3 regions of the Streptomyces sp. NPDC006365 genome follow, and region 1 is predicted to be linked to each of the others. Evidence: predicted binding sites of a transcription regulator. Region 1 holds the regulator's gene; each other region holds the start of a gene.
What was found. Region 1 encodes HrcA, which represses chaperone genes, less so after heat shock. Its sites were predicted from a motif close to TTNGCACTCNGNNNNNCNGAGTGCNAA; they were not measured.
Positions count from the first base shown of each region.

Region 2: the regulator HrcA is predicted to act here: its motif matches at 3,092-3,118, upstream of groL (chaperonin GroEL).
Region 3: the regulator HrcA is predicted to act here: its motif matches at 3,558-3,584, upstream of groES (co-chaperone GroES).

Region 1 is NZ_JBIAHS010000002.1:405,487-410,900, reverse strand. It holds gene ACFYO0_RS06980 (nitronate monooxygenase) at 1-1,024, opposite strand, end outside; gene dnaJ (molecular chaperone DnaJ) at 1,298-2,434, opposite strand; gene hrcA (heat-inducible transcriptional repressor HrcA) at 2,435-3,451, opposite strand; gene ACFYO0_RS06965 (MBL fold metallo-hydrolase) at 3,675-4,418, shown strand; gene ACFYO0_RS06960 (DUF3097 domain-containing protein) at 4,444-5,247, shown strand.
Region 2 is NZ_JBIAHS010000009.1:242,277-247,690, forward strand. It holds gene ACFYO0_RS25335 (NADH:flavin oxidoreductase) at 1-995, opposite strand, end outside; gene groL (chaperonin GroEL) at 1,302-2,930, opposite strand; gene ACFYO0_RS25345 (cold-shock protein) at 3,232-3,435, opposite strand; gene ACFYO0_RS25350 (MoaD/ThiS family protein) at 3,891-4,166, opposite strand; gene thrC (threonine synthase) at 4,333-5,414, opposite strand, start outside.
Region 3 is NZ_JBIAHS010000008.1:209,978-215,391, reverse strand. It holds gene purE (5-(carboxyamino)imidazole ribonucleotide mutase) at 1-95, shown strand, start outside; gene ACFYO0_RS23200 (dipeptidase) at 109-1,287, shown strand; gene ACFYO0_RS23195 (methyltransferase domain-containing protein) at 1,284-2,537, opposite strand; gene ACFYO0_RS23190 (polysaccharide deacetylase family protein) at 2,679-3,455, shown strand; gene groES (co-chaperone GroES) at 3,731-4,039, shown strand; gene groL (chaperonin GroEL) at 4,145-5,414, shown strand, end outside.

The DNA of each region.
Region 1 (5,414 bases):
CCGCGAGCACCTCGACCAGCTGCTGCGCCGGCAGATCGCGGGCGAGCCGGTGCCCCTGCCCCGCCCACAGCGCCATCCCCTGCGCGTCCCCGGCCTTGGCCGCCGCCTTGCGCAGGCCGGAGGTGAGGTGGTGGACCTGGGGGTACGCGGCGGGGGCGTACGGACCGTGCTCGCGCATGAAGCGGTTCACCAGGCCGCGGGCCGGGCGACCGGAGAAGGCGCGCGTCAGCTCCGTACGTACGAAGAGGGGGTTGGTGAGCGCCTGCTTGTGCAGGGCGTTCGCTCCGGACTCGTGCGTGGCGAGGAAGGCAGTGCCGAGCTGGGCGGCGGTGGCGCCCGCGGCGAGCGCGCCGGCGATCTGGCCGCCGCGCATGATGCCGCCGGCCGCGACGATCGGGAGTCGTACGGCCTCGCGGACCTGCGCGATCAGGGAGAGCAGTCCGATGCCGGAGCCGTCCGTCTCCGGGTTGTCGCGGTGGGTGCCCTGGTGGCCGCCCGCCTCGACGCCCTGCACGATCACCGCGCCGGCGCCCGCCCGCTCCACGGCCTGCGCCTCCTCGACGGTGGTCGCGGTGACCATGGTGAACGTGCCGGCACGGGTGAGGGAGTCCAGGACCTCGCGCGTGGGGCAGCCGAAGTGGAAGGAGACGATCGGCACCGGGTTGTCGAGGAGCACGGCGAGTTTGGCGTCGTAGCCGTCGTCGCGTCCGCTGTCGGGGTCGCCCAGCTTGGTCTCGTACCAGGCCGACTCGCCGGCCAGCTGGTTGGCGTAGACCTCGACGGTGGCGGGGTCGGCGTACTCGGGCTGCGGCATGAAGAGGTTCACGCCGAAGGGCCGGTTCGTCGCCCCGCGCAGCTGCTTGATCTCCTGATACATGCCGTCGGCCGTCTTGTAGCCGGCGGCGAGAAAACCGAGCCCCCCTGCCTCGGACACGGCCGCGGCGAGCTGCGGCACGGAGACGCCGCCCGCCATCGGGGCCTGCACGATCGGAAGGGGGAAAAGATCGGTCAGTGCGGAGGACATGACGGCATGTTGTCACGTCCCCCGGAGAGGACCGAATCCGGCCTTTCACCTGGCATAGGCCAGGGGAAGTGGGCGCCGGTCAGCACCGGCAGGGAAGCCCTGCGGGCACGAGAACAAGCCCCGTTCGGCGACGGTCGAAGCCGGCCAGCCTGCCCGCGATCAGCGCCCGTCAAAGGCATCCTTCAGCCGCGAGACCCTTGCTGCCCGGGCTGACTGTGCCCACCCGGGGGGCCAACCCCTGGTCCCCCGGCCGACCGGACCTACCCGCCCACGTCAGCGCCCGTTGAAGGCATCCTTCAGCCGCGAGAACAACCCTTGCTGCCCGGGCTGGAACTGCCCCGTAGGCCGTTCCTCCCCCCGCAGCTTGGCCAGCTCGCGCAGCAGCCGCTCCTGCTCCACATCGAGCTTGTTCGGAGTCTGGACCTCGACGTGGACGATGAGGTCGCCGCGACCGCCGCCGCGCAGATGCGTGATGCCGCGGCCGTGCAGCGGGATCGACTGGCCGGACTGCGTGCCCGGGCGGATGTCGACCTCCTCCATGCCGTCGAGTGTCTCCAGCGGGACCTTCGTGCCGAGCGCCGCCGCGGTCATCGGGAGGGTGACCGTGCAGTGCAGATCGTCGCCGCGGCGCTGGAAGGCGGGGTGCGGGACCTCGTGGATCTCGACGTAGAGGTCTCCGGCGGGCCCGCCGCCGGGACCGACCTCGCCCTCTCCGGCGAGCTGGATCCGCGTGCCGTTGTCGACACCGGCCGGGATCTTCACGGTCAGGGTCCGGCGGGAGCGGACGCGTCCGTCGCCCGCGCACTCCGGGCACGGGTTCGGTACGACCGTGCCGAAGCCCTGGCACTGCGGGCAGGGCCGGGACGTCATGACCTGGCCGAGGAAGGACCGCGTGACCTGCGAGACCTCACCACGGCCACGGCACATGTCACACGTCTGCGCCGAGGTCCCCGGCGCCGCGCCCTCACCGCTGCACGTGGTGCACACGATCGCCGTGTCGACCTGGATGTCCTTCGTCGTCCCGAAGGCCGCCTCGTCGAGCTCGATCTCCAGGCGGATCATCGCGTCCTGGCCGCGGCGGGTGCGCGAGCGCGGCCCGCGCTGCGACGCCGTACCGAAGAACGCGTCCATGATGTCCGAGAAGTTCCCGAAGCCGCCGGCGCCGAAGCCACCCGCGCCACCGGCGCCCGCCTGGGACAGCGGGTCGCCGCCGAGGTCGTAGACCTGCTTCTTCTGCGGGTCCGACAACACCTCGTACGCGGCGTTGATCTCCTTGAACCGCTCCTGCGTCTTCGGATCAGGATTGACGTCCGGATGCAGCTCGCGGGCGAGTCTCCGGAAGGCCTTCTTGATCTCGTCCTGTGACGCGTCGCGGCGCACGCCGAGTACGGCGTAGTAGTCCGTGGCCACTTACGACTCCGCCAGGATCTGTCCGACGTACCGTGCCACCGCTCGTACCGCTCCCATCGTTCCCGGGTAATCCATGCGGGTCGGTCCGACCACGCCGAGTTTGGCTACTGCCTCGCCGCCCGAACCGTAACCGACGGAGACGACCGAAGTGGAGTTGAGTCCCTCATAGGCGTTCTCATGACCGATCCGCACCGTCATGCCCGAATCGCTTGCCTCACCAAGGAGTCTGAGGAGGACGACCTGCTCCTCCAATGCTTCCAGAACAGGCCGGATCGTGAGGGGAAAGTCATGTCCGAAGCGGGTGAGATTGGCGGTGCCGCCGATCATCAGCCGCTCCTCGGTCTCCTCGACGAGCGTCTCCAGGAGGGTGGAGAGCACCGTCGAGACCGTGCCGCGGTCCTCGGCCTCGAAGGCCTCGGGCAGGTCCTGCACCAGCTGCGGGACGTCCGTGAAACGGCGGCCCGCGACCCGGCTGTTGAGCCGCGCGCGTAGATCCGCCAGGGACGCCTCCCCGAACGGTGCCGGGCAGTCGACCATGCGCTGCTCGACCCGACCCGTGTCCGTGATCAGTACGAGCATGACGCGGGCCGGAGCCAGCGACAGCAGCTCCACGTGCCGCACCGTCGAACGCGTCAGGGACGGATACTGCACCACGGCGACCTGCCTGGTGAGCTGCGCCAGCAGTCGTACGGTCCGGCCCACCACGTCGTCCAGATCGACCGCGCCGTCGAGGAAGTTCTGGATCGCCCGTCGCTCGGGCGCCGTCATCGGCTTGACGCCCGCGAGCTTGTCGACGAAGAGGCGGTAGCCCTTGTCCGTGGGGATGCGTCCGGCGCTGGTGTGGGGCTGCGCGATGTAGCCCTCGTCCTCCAGCGCGGCCATGTCGTTGCGCACCGTCGCCGGGGAGACTCCGAGGCTGTGCCGCTCGGTGAGCGCCTTGGAGCCCACCGGCTCTTCCGTGCCCACGTAGTCCTGGACGATGGCGCGGAGCACTTCGAGCCTGCGTTCACTGAGCATCGCGCACACCTCCAGCTGGTCTTTCCCGTGGGCATCGCCTGTCTGCGGTTGGCACTCAGCGCGTACGAGTGCCAGCATCCCGGCTCAAGTGTACGGCCGTGGGGTAGCGCCCCGGCAAGGGCGGACTCGAGCCGCCGATCCGAGGTGTACGGGCATGTCCTGCTCTGTCGGGGACATACAGCTAGCGTCGTTGCATGACGGTGACTTGGGAAGAGTCCGCGGGATGCTGAACACGGGCTGGGTGGAGTCGGGGTGGGAGGAGCTGACACCCCGAGTCGGGCGGTGCCGTCTTCCCGTGTGGGACTGCACGGTCGGCCTGGTGGTGGGCGACGGGGCGGCGCTCATGGTCGACGCGGGGTCGAGCGTGCCGGAGGGCGTACGGCTGCGTACGGAGGCGCAAGAGCTCCTCGGGGGTGACAGGGTCACCCATCTCGCGCTCACGCATCCCCACTTCGACCATGTCTTCGGGGCGGCGGCGTTCGCCGGGGTCGAGGTTTTCGGAGCGGTGGGCGTTGACCGGGTGCTCGTTCACGACCGCGAAGAGCTGCGCGCGGACGCCGTACGCAATGGCGCCGATCCGATCGAGGCGGCCGAGGCGGCGGATCTCCTCGTCCGGCCGCGGCACCTGGTGTCCGGCGAGTGGACCCTGGACCTGGGCGGCGGCCGACAGGTCCTGCTGGCGAACGTGGGCCCCGGCCATACGCCCCACGATCTGGCGGTACTGGTCCCGGGCACGCCCGGTGCGGACTGCCCGGAGGTCGTCTTCTGCGGCGATCTGGTCGAGGAGTCCGGCGAACCCCAGGCCGGACCCGACGCCGTACCGTCCCACTGGCCCGCGGCCCTGGACCGCCTGCTGGCCCTGGGCGGCGAGGACGCGGTGTACGTCCCCGGGCACGGCGCCGCGGTGGACGCGGCCTTTGTCCGAGCCCAACGGGACGCGCTGGCAAGGCGTTTCGGGGTCTCGTGAAGGTCGCGAAGGTATCGTCTGCCGAATGCGCCAGTACTCACCGGATCTGACCCCTCCCTGGAAGAAGTCCAAGCCGGTAGCGGAGGTCCCGGCGGAGCCGGGCCTGGTCGTCGAGGAGCCCGGCACCGGCTTCTGCGGCGCCGTGATCCGCTGCGAGGCGGCCACGGTCACGCTGGAGGACCGCTTCGGCAAACACCGCGTGTTCCCGCTGGAGCCGCGCGGCTTCCTGCTGGAGGGCCGGGTGGTCACGCTCGTACGTCCGTCGTCGGCGCCGGTGCGTCCCACACGCACGGCCTCCGGCTCGGTGGCCGTCCCCGGCGCCCGCGCCCGCGTGGCCCGGGCCGGGCGCATCTACGTGGAGGGTCGCCACGACGCGGAACTGGTCGAGAAGGTCTGGGGCGACGACCTGCGCATCGAGGGCGTGGTCGTCGAGTACCTGGAGGGCATCGACGACCTCCCGTCCATCGTCGAGGACTTCGCCCCTGGCCCCGACGCCCGCCTGGGCGTCCTGGTCGACCACCTGGTGCCGGGCAGCAAGGAGTCCCGGATCGCGCAGGCGGTGACGAGTGAGTACGCGTTGGTGGTGGGCCATCCGTACATCGACGTCTGGGAGGCGGTGAAGCCGTCGTCGGCGGGGGTCGAGGGGTGGCCCCGCGTGCCCCATGGGCAGGACTGGAAGACGGGCGTCTGCCGGGCGCTGGGCTGGCCGGAGAACACGGGGGCGGCGTGGGAGCGGATCCTTGGCTCGGTGCGCTCGTACAGGGATCTGGAGCCGGCGCTGCTGGGGAGGGTGGAGGAACTGATCGACTTCGTCACGGCGGCGGAGTGAAGGCTGTGTGCGGCAGGGTTTCGCCACGGACAGGCTGAAATTCAGCCTGTCCGGCGATTGAGGACGAGGCCGTTCAGGCCAATCGGGGCCTGAGGGCGAAGCCCCCAGCGGGGTCCGGGGGCAGAGCCCATGGCGGGGGGGAGTTCGGGGCAGTGCCCCGAGGATGG
Region 2 (5,414 bases), on a different contig from region 1:
GCCTCCAGACGGTCCAGCAGATCGTCGAGGCCCCTGACCGTCGAGCCCTCACCGGCGAACGCCCGGACGAAGTCGCCGTCGAGGCCGACCGAGCCGACGGTGATGGCGGGCTTGCCGGTGAGCCTCTTCGTCCAGCCCGCCAGGTTCAGGTCCGAGCCGTCGAACTCCGGCAGCCAGTAGCGGCGCGTGGAGGCGTGGAAGGCGTCCACGCCTGCCTCGGCCAGCGGGGTCAGGAGGGCCTGAAGTTCCGACGGGGAGTGAGCGAGACGGGCGTCGAACGCCCCCGACTTCCACTGCGAGTAGCGGAAGATCACCGGGAAGGTGGGCGACACCGCCGCGCGTACCGCCGCCACGATCTCCGCTGCGAACCTCGTACGGGCCACCAGGTCGCCGCCGTACTCGTCGGCACGGCGGTTGGTGTCGGACCACAGGAACTGGTCGATCAAGTAGCCGTGCGCGCCGTGCAGTTCGACTCCGTCGAAGCCGATCCGCTCGGCGGCGGCAGCGGCTTCGGCGAAGGCCGCGATGACGTCGTCCAGGTCGGCCGGGGTCATGGACTTGCCCATGCCCTCGGTGCCGTCGAGGCGGATGCCGGACGGGCCGATGGCCGGGGCGTCCGCGAACGGGGGTTCACCGGCGGACCGCACCATGCCGATGTGCCACAGCTGCGGCACGATCGTCCCGCCCGCCGCGTGCACGGCCTCGGCGACCTTCGCCCACCCGGCCAGCTGCTCGTCGCCGTGAAAGCGCGGGACGGTGTCGCTCCGCCCGGCCGACTCATGACCGACGTACGTCCCCTCGGTGACGATCAGACCGACACCGGCGGCGGCCCGGCGCGCGTAGTACGAGGCCACGTCCTCGCCCGGGATACCGCCCGGCGAGAACTCCCGGGTCATGGGCGCCATCGCGATCCGGTTCGGGACGGTGAGGCCGTTCAGGGAAACGGGCCGGGACAGAATCTGGGCCGCGCGGGAGGCGGAGGCGGTCGCAGTCACGTGTGGGACTCCTCGGAGGGGTCGGGCAGACATCGAGCAGGCACGGCATTCCGAACGGTATGTGCATACGCATCTACCGCACGTACGCGTCAACTACCCACCCACCACCGGCATTCCGCCGTGCCACTCCATCCCCTGTGATCCCGGCCACGTCCACGACACACGCACCCCAGGACACCCCCGGATACGCCCGAGGGCGGCACCCCTGCGAACAGGGATGCCGCCCTCGGTACTGGACTGGGGGTCCCCCCTGCTCGAGCGAAGCCGAGAGCTTGGGGGAGGGTCCGCCCCGGCGAAAGAACCGGATCAGAAGTCCATGTCACCGCCCGGCATGCCGCCGCCGGCGCCGGCGCCGGCCGCGGCCTTCTCCGGCTTGTCGGCGATGACGGCCTCGGTGGTGAGGAACAGCGCGGCGATGGACGCGGCGTTCTGCAGCGCGGAACGCGTGACCTTCGCCGGGTCGATGATGCCCTCGGCGATCATGTCGACGTACTCGCCGGTCGCGGCGTTCAGACCGTGGCCGACCTGAAGGTTGCGGACCTTCTCCACGACGACGCCGCCTTCGAGACCACCGTTGACGGCGATCTGCTTGAGCGGGGCCTCCAGGGCGAGCTTCACGGCGTTGGCGCCGGTCGCCTCGTCACCCTCGAGCTCCAGCTTCTCGAAGACCGTGGTGGCCTGGAGCAGGGCCACGCCACCACCGGCGACGATGCCCTCCTCGACGGCAGCCTTCGCGTTGCGAACGGCGTCCTCGATGCGGTGCTTGCGCTCCTTGAGCTCGACCTCGGTGGCGGCACCGGCCTTGATGACGGCCACGCCGCCGGCCAGCTTCGCCAGGCGCTCCTGGAGCTTCTCGCGGTCGTAGTCCGAGTCGGAGTTCTCGATCTCGGCGCGGATCTGGTTGACCCGGCCGCCGACCTGCTCGGTGTCGCCGGCACCGTCGACGATCGTGGTCTCGTCCTTGGTGATGACGACCTTGCGGGCGCGGCCCAGGAGGTCCAGGGTCGCGTTCTCCAGCTTGAGGCCGACCTCCTCGGAGATGACTTCGCCGCCCGTGAGGATGGCGATGTCGCCGAGCATGGCCTTACGGCGGTCACCGAAGCCCGGAGCCTTGACGGCGACGGACTTGAAGGTGCCGCGGATCTTGTTGACGACCAGGGTCGACAGGGCCTCGCCCTCGACGTCCTCGGCGATGATCAGCAGCGGCTTGCCGGACTGCATGACCTTCTCGAGGAGCGGCAGCAGGTCCTTGACGGCGCTGATCTTCGAGTTGGCGATCAGGATGTACGGGTCGTCGAGGACGGCCTCCATACGCTCCATGTCGGTGGCGAAGTACGCCGAGATGTAGCCCTTGTCGAAGCGCATACCCTCGGTGAGCTCCAGCTCCAGACCGAAGGTCTGGGACTCCTCGACGGTGATGACGCCTTCCTTGCCGACCTTGTCCATGGCCTCGGCGATGAGCTCGCCGATCTGGGTGTCGGCGGCGGAGATGGAGGCGGTCGAAGCGATCTGCTCCTTGGTCTCCACGTCCTTGGCCTGGTCGAGCAGGGCACCGGAGACCGCCTCGACGGCCTTCTCGATACCGCGCTTCAGAGCCATGGGGTTGGCACCGGCGGCGACGTTGCGGAGGCCTTCCTTGACCAGCGCCTGGGCCAGGACGGTCGCGGTCGTCGTGCCGTCACCGGCTACGTCGTCCGTCTTCTTCGCGACTTCCTTGACCAGCTCGGCGCCGATCTTCTCGTACGGGTCCTCGAGTTCGATCTCCTTGGCGATGGAAACACCATCGTTGGTGATCGTGGGGGCGCCCCACTTCTTCTCGAGGACGACGTTACGGCCCTTGGGGCCGAGGGTGACCTTGACGGCGTCGGCGAGCTGGTTCATCCCGCGCTCGAGGCCGCGCCGCGCCTCCTCGTCGAACGCGATGATCTTGGCCATGTGAAGTGGTCCTCCCGGACTGGGGTGGATTGCTCCGGACCGCGCTGGCGCCCGCGACGGACGGCCTGCCTGCCCCGTGGTTCCTTGCCCCACTTGGCCTGCGGGCCTCACCGACCCGGTCCTCGTTGTCACTCTCACCTTCAGAGTGCTAACGCCAATGATTAGCACTCGGGGTGGTCGAGTGCAAGCGGCTGCCACAGTGCGGGCGGGGTGCCGACAGACATGCCGAAGGGCCCGTACCCCTTGAGGTACGAGCCCTTCGGAAGAAGAACGTGTCGCTGCAGATCAGTCGGCGCGTGCTTCAGCCGGCCACGCGGACCATGTCCGCCTGCGGCCCCTTCTGGCCCTGCGAGATCTCGAACTCAACTCGCTGACCCTCTTCCAGGGTGCGGTAGCCGTCCATCTGAATCGCGCTGTAGTGGACGAATACATCCGCACCACCGTCGACCGCGATGAAGCCGTACCCCTTCTCCGCGTTGAACCACTTGACGGTGCCCTGAGCCATGCCTAACTCCCCTATTACTGGCCCTTGCACAGATCCACACTTCGCGGATCCGGGTCAGACCTCACCCCCCAACGGTTGGGGGTGTGCGCCGGAACGCGTCGACCGCGGCTGAATGTATCTGCCCAACTGCCGTCTGCAACAGGTCAATCGGACGAGAAATCTGGGCATGGCCGATCCGGAATGTACGGAGAATTCACCCTAGAGGGGGGCAAGTCGGGCTCCATAAAAGGAGCAAAAGACGCAAAAGACCCACACACTTTGGCTACTTCTTATCGGGCATCCGACAGGAATGCACATGCATTCGGCCCGGGGGAGCACCAAGTTCCCCAACTGTACCGCGCTCAACCATACAGAATTGCCCCCTCCGTTTAACTCACGGAGGGGGCAATTCGATGAACTCTCAGTGACCTGCATTACCGACGGTAACGATCAGCCTCCGGCACTGTACCGGATGGTCAGCCTCCGGCGACGGCCGGAATGATCGAGACGCCGGCCCCTTCGGGCGTCGCCGTCTCCAGCCCCTGCTCGAACCGCACATCGTCATCGTTCACGTACACGTTGACGAACCGACGCAGCTTGCCCTGATCGTCCAGGACACGCGCAGCGATACCGGTGTGGTTCTTCTCCAGGTCGGCGATGACCTCGGCGAGGGTCGCCCCTTCAGCGGCGACCTCGGCCTGACCGCCGGTGTAGGTGCGAAGGATGGTGGGGATGCGAACGTTGACGCTCATCGGGTTATGACCTCCGGTCAGATTTGGAGCGCCCCGCCAGGGGCGCGGGGGGAGTGACATTTGCGGCTCCGCCGCGATGGGGGTCCCCCGCTCGAGCGAAGTCGAGAGTGGGGGAGCGACCAGCCCCACCGGCCTGCAGCCTGAATACAGCCCTTCCCGCGAAGCGCTACGCGAGGCCGGCCTCTCGGAACGACTCCAGGCTGGGTCGGATCGTGGCGGTGAGCCCGGTCCCGGCCACCGCATCCAACGTCTTGAGACCGTCGCCCGTGTTCAGGACGACAGTCGTGAGGCTCGGATCCAGCACACCGTTCTCGATCAGCTTGCGCGCAACCCCCACCGTCACACCACCGGCGGTCTCCGCAAAGATGCCCTCGGTCCGCGCCAGCAACTTGATCGCGTCCACGATCTGCTCATCGTTGACGTCCTCGACCGCGCCACCCGTACGCCGCGCGATGTCCAGCACGTACGGACCATCGGCGGGGTTACCGATCGCGAGCGACTTCGCGATCGTGTTCGGCTTCTGCGGCCGTACGACGTCATGGCCCGCCTTGTAGGCGACGGACACCGGCGAGCACCCCTCGGCCTGGGCGCCGAAGATCTTGTACGGCTTGTCCTCCACGAGCCCGAGCTTGATGAGCTCCTGCAGACCCTTGTCGATCTTCGTGAGCTGCGAGCCGGAGGCGATGGGCACCACCAGCTGGTCGGGGAGCTGCCAGCCGAGCTGCTCGCAGATCTCGTACGCGAGGGTCTTGGAGCCCTCGGCGTAGTACGGGCGCAGGTTGACGTTGACGAAGCCCCAGCCCTCGCCGGCCGGGTCGCCGATCAGCTCGGAGCAGAAGCGGTTCACGTCGTCGTAGTTGCCCTCGATGCCGACGAGCTCTCCGCCGTACACCGCGGCCATGACGACCTTGCCCTGCTCCAGGTCGTGCGGGATGAACACGCAGGAACGGAAGCCGGCGCGGGCGGCGGCGGCGCCGACGGCACCGGCGAGGTTGCCCGTCGAGGAGCAGGAGAGGGTCGTGAAGCCGAAGACGCGGGCGGCCTCCAGAGCCTGGGCGACGACGCGGTCCTTGAAGGAGTGCGTCGGGTTGCCGGAGTCGTCCTTCACGAAGAGCTTGCCGGTGTCGACGCCCAACTCGCGTGCGAGGTTGTCGGCCTTGACGAGCTGCGTCCAGCCGGGGTTGATGTTCGGCTTGGTGGCCACGTCCGCGGGGACGGGCAGGAGAGGCGCGTACCGCCAGATGTTCG
Region 3 (5,414 bases), on a different contig from region 1:
AGCAGGAGCTGAACGACCAGGCGGCGGAGAAGGGCAAGCGCCTGCGCGCCAAGGCCGAAGGTGCGTCGGGCTTCGGCTTCGGTTCGGGGAGCTGAGGGCGTGGCGCCGCTGACCTCCCTGGACGAAGCCCGGGAACTGCTGCGCCAGTTCCCGGTCGCCGACGGGCACAACGACCTCCCCTGGGCCCTGCGCCAACAGGTCCGCTACGACCACGACGCCCGCGACCTCGCCACCGACCAGAGCGCGCACCTGCACACGGATCTGCCACGGCTGCGCGCGGGCGGCGTGGGCGCCCAGTTCTGGTCGGTGTACGTCCGCTCGGACCTGCCGGAGCCCGTGTCCGCCACGCTCGAACAGATCGACTGCGTACGGCAGTTGATCGCGCGCCATCCCGCGGACCTGAGGGCCGCGCTGACGGCCGCCGACATGGAGGCGGCGCGCGGCGAGGGCCGTATCGCCTCGCTGATGGGCGCGGAGGGCGGCCACTCGATCGCGAGCTCCCTGGCGACGCTACGGGCGCTGTACGCGCTGGGCGTCCGCTATATGACGCTCACCCACAACGACAACATCCCCTGGGCGGACTCCGCGACGGACGAGCCGAGCGTGGGCGGCCTGTCGGCCTTCGGCCGCGAGGTGGTCCGGGAGATGAACCGCGAGGGCATGCTCGTGGACCTCTCGCACGTCGCGCCGACGACGATGCGCGACGCCCTCGATACGACCGTCGCGCCCGTGATCTTCTCCCACTCCTCCTCGCGCGCGGTGTGCGACCACCCCCGCAACATTCCCGACGACGTACTGGAGCGCCTGCCGGCCAACGGCGGCGTGGCGATGGTGACGTTCGTGCCGAAGTTCGTCCTCCAGGCGGCCGTCGACTGGACGGCGGCGGCGGACGAGAACATGCGCGAGCACGGCTTCCACTCCCTGGACACCACGTCGGAGGCGATGAAGGTCCACCGCGCCTTCGAGGACTCGCACCCCCGCCCGGTCGCCACGGCCGCGACGGTCGCCGACCACCTGGACCACATGCGCGAGGCCGCCGGAATCGACCACATCGGCATCGGCGGCGACTACGACGGCACGGCCTTCACCCCCGACGGCCTGCACGACGTCTCGGGCTACCCGAACCTCATCGCCGAACTCCTCAGCCGCGGCTGGTCAAAGCCCGACCTCGCCAAGCTGACCTGGCAGAACGCGGTACGGGTCCTGGGAGCAGCGGAGGATGTGGCACGCGCCGAGCGTTCCCGCAGGGGGCCGTCGAACGCGACACTGGCGCAACTGGACGGCTAGCCAGGGGGCTTCCGCCGCTGGACGGGATGCCCGATCAGCATGGTCGGAGCACCCCGAACTCGAGTCAGGAACACTGTCGCCGAGTTCGGCCCCTGCGGCTTCACCTTGCGGCGGAGTTCCTCCGGCTCGACCGCCGAGCCGCGTTTCTTGACGGTCAGGGTGCCGACTTGGCGCTCTCGGAGCAGCGCCTTCAACTTCTTTACGCTGAAGGGGAGCTGGTCGGTGATCTCGTAGGCGGTGGCGTACGGGGTCGGGGTCACGGCGTCCGCGGTGACGTACGCGATCGTCTCGTCGAGCAGTCCGCCGCCGACCTCCTCGGCGACCTCCGCGACCAGATGGGCGCGGATGACGGCACCGTCTGGTTCGTACAAGTACCGCCCCGGCGCCCGGACTTGAGGATCGGGCAGCCCACGGCCACGCAGGCTGCGCGGCCCTGGCAAGAGGGTGGCGCGCACAAGGCCGGGCTCGGTGCCGAACCACAGCACGGCCTCCTTCACGTCCCCGGAATCCGAGACCCACTCGGCCTCGGCGTCGCCCGGAACCGCCTCGTGCGGAATCCCGGGCGCGATCTTCAGCGCGGCACGAGGTGCCTTGAGGGCCGCCTCGACGGCCCAGGAGAGAGGCGGCGAATAGGCCTCGGGGTCGAAAACACGCCCGCCCGTCACCCGACCACCGCCCCTCACCGACCCGCTGCGCGCGGCCCCTCCTTGTCTGCCACCGCGCCTGGCGGGGTCGACAAAGACCGCGTCGTGCGAGGATGTATCGACCTCCGTGACATCCGACTCCCGTACGTCGATCAGGTCGCCGAGTCCGAGCGCGTCGGCGTTCGCTCGCGCCACCGCGCAGGTCAGCGGATCGCGGTCGACAGCCAGGACACGTACCCCCGCGCGGGCGAGGGCGATCGCGTCGCCGCCGATGCCGCAGCAGAGATCGGCGACGGACCGTACGCCGAGCTCCGTGAAACGCTCCGCCCGGTACGCCGCGACCGTCGCCCGGGTCGCCTGCTCGATCCCGTTGGCGGTAAAGAACATCCGCCCGGCGTCAGCGCCCCCGAACTTTCCCGCCGCCCGCTGCCGCCACCGCGCCTGCGCGATCGCCGCGGACACGAGCTCGGCGGGATGCTCCCGCCGCAACCGCGTGGCCACGGCCAGCTCCTGCGCCGGTTCGACCTCCCGCACCTCGTCGAGGAGAAACCGTCCGCGGTCGGTGAGCAGCGCGGCGAAGGAGGCCAGAGGGTCGTGATCGTCCACGGTTCCATTGTGGGCCAGTCGGTGGATGGTGCGCGCCCGGCAGCGGTGTCGGGGGGCTCGTACGGCTCATGCCTGTGAGGATCCGGGACCATGCGTTCCGTACGACAAGATGGCAGAACTGGCTTCAGTCGCGCTCTCGCCATGGCCGTACTCGCGTCCGCACTGCTCGCCGTCGGCGCCACCGGCTGTTCCCGGCCCGTCGACCCGGTCGAACGGCTCGACAAGAAGGCGACGTCCACGCTGCGGACCCACAGCCTCCCGGCCGCGACGTACCGCCGCTGGGGCCTGCCCGCCCCGCTCCCCCCGGCGCCGAAGCCACCCGGCCGCCCCGCCGTACGCCCCGCGGGTCCGGGCCTGCCGCCCGTCGTCGACCGCGTCCCCACCCGCGACAAGGTGGTCTTCCTGACCTTCGACGACAGCGCCGAGCGGGATCCGAGGTTCGTCGACATGGTCCGCGAACTTCGGCTGCCGGTCACCATGTTCCTCACGGACAGCGTCGTCGGACCGGGGTACGCGCACTTCGGTCGCCTGCGCGCGGTAGGCGCGAGCGTCCAGAACCACACCCTGGACCACCCCTACCTGCCCGGCCTCCCCTACGCCGGCCAGCGAGCCGAGATCTGCGGCCAACAGGAGAAACTCAAGCAACGCTTCGGAATCCGCCCCCGCCTCTTCCGCCCCCCGTACGGCGCCCACAACGACGACACGCTCAGAGCAGCAGCGGACTGCGGAGTCACGGCGGTGGTCCTGTGGCGCGACCCGGACCGCCTGCGAGCGGGCGACATCCTCCGCCCCGAGGGCCGCAACGGCGCGACCCTCGCGGAGACGACGACCAGAGTGCTGAACGACATCCAGGAGCAGGGCTTCACGGTGGCGCGCCTGGAGGACTACCTGTCGCCATCCAGCCCGTCCGGCGTTTGAGGACGAGGCGGCAAGGCCGATACGGGGGTCTGAGGGAGGAGCCCCCAGGGGACGGCGACACCGACCCAGGGTGCCCAATAACCGCGAACACGCCGGAGGCGATTGGCACTCCGCTTGACCGAGTGCTAATCGCGGTCATAGTCTCAGGTCTGGCACTCCCCAGTGGAGAGTGCCAACAACGCGACGGGCAGGTCCGGCACCCGCGACGACGGATCGACCTGGTCGCCACCTCAGACAGTTAACCCCGTGAGATCTCCGAAGGGGGAGGTCGGATCGTGACGACCGCCAGCTCCAAGGTTGCCATCAAGCCGCTCGAGGACCGCATTGTGGTCCAGGCCGTCGAGGCCGAGCAGACCACGGCCTCTGGCCTGGTCATCCCGGACACTGCGAAGGAGAAGCCCCAGGAGGGCGTCGTCCTCGCCGTGGGCCCGGGCCGGTTCGAGAACGGCGAGCGCCTGCCGCTCGACGTGAAGACCGGCGACATCGTGCTGTACAGCAAGTACGGCGGCACCGAGGTGAAGTACAGCGGCGAGGAGTACCTCGTCCTCTCGGCTCGCGACGTGCTCGCGATCATCGAGAAGTAATTCACCCAGGTTTGCTTTGAACTGCGCCCCTGGCCCCCCGCAACCACTAAGAAGCCGGGCGCCGGGGGCGCGGTTCGTTTTTTCCGAAAGGACTGACTCAGCTCCATGGCGAAGATCCTGAAGTTCGACGAGGACGCCCGTCGCGCCCTCGAGCGCGGCGTCAACAAGCTGGCCGACACGGTCAAGGTGACCATCGGCCCCAAGGGCCGCAACGTCGTGATCGACAAGAAGTTCGGCGCGCCCACCATCACCAACGACGGCGTCACCATCGCCCGCGAGGTCGAGGTCGAGGACCCGTACGAGAACCTCGGCGTCCAGCTGGTGAAGGAGGTGGCGACCAAGACCAACGACGTGGCGGGTGACGGTACGACCACCGCCACCGTGCTGGCCCAGGCGCTGGTGCGCGAGGGCCTGCGGAACGTCGCCGCCGGCGCGTCCCCCGCCGCCCTGAAGAAGGGCATCGACGCGGCCGTCGCCGCGATCTCCGAGGACCTCCTCGCGACCGCCCGTCCGATCGACGAGAAGGCTGACATCGCCGCCGTCGCCGGGCTTTCCGCCCAGGACCCGCAGGTCGGCGAGCTGATCGCCGAGGCGATGGACAAGGTCGGCAAGGACGGTGTCATCACCGTCGAGGAGTCCAACACCTTCGGTCTCGAGCTGGACTTCACCGAGGGCATGGCCTTCGACAAGGGCTACCTGTCGCCGTACTTCGTGACGGACCAGGAGCGCATGGAGGCCGTCCTCGACGACCCGTACATCCTGATCCACCAGGGCAAGATCTCCTCCATCCAGGACATGCTGCCGCTGCTGGAGAAGGTCATCCAGACCAACTCCTCCAAGCCGCTGCTGATCATCGCCGAGGACGTCGAGGGCGAGGCCCTGTCGACCCTGGTCGTGAACAAGATCCGCGGCACGTTCAACGCGGTGGCCGTGAAGGCCCCCGGCTTCGGCGACCGCCGCAAGGCGATGCTCGGCGACATGGCCACCCTCACCGGTGCCACCGTCATCGCCGAGGAGGTCGGCCTCAAGCTGGACCAGGCCGGTCTTGACGTGCTGGGCACCGCCCGGCGCGTGACCGTCACCAAGGACGACACGACGATCGTCGACGGCGGCGGCAAGTCCGACGACGTCGCGGGCCGCGTCGCCCAGATCAAGGCCGAGATCGAGACCACGGACTCCGACTGGGACCGCGAGAAGCTCCAGGAGCGCCTCGCGAAGCTGGCCGGCGGCGTGTGCGTGATCCGCGTGGGCGCGGCCACCGAGGTCGAGCTCAAGGAGAAGAAGCACCGTCTGGAGGACGCCATCTCCGCGACCCGTGCCGCGGTCGAGGAGGGCATCGTCTCCGGTGGTGGCTCCGCGCTCGTCCACGCCGCGA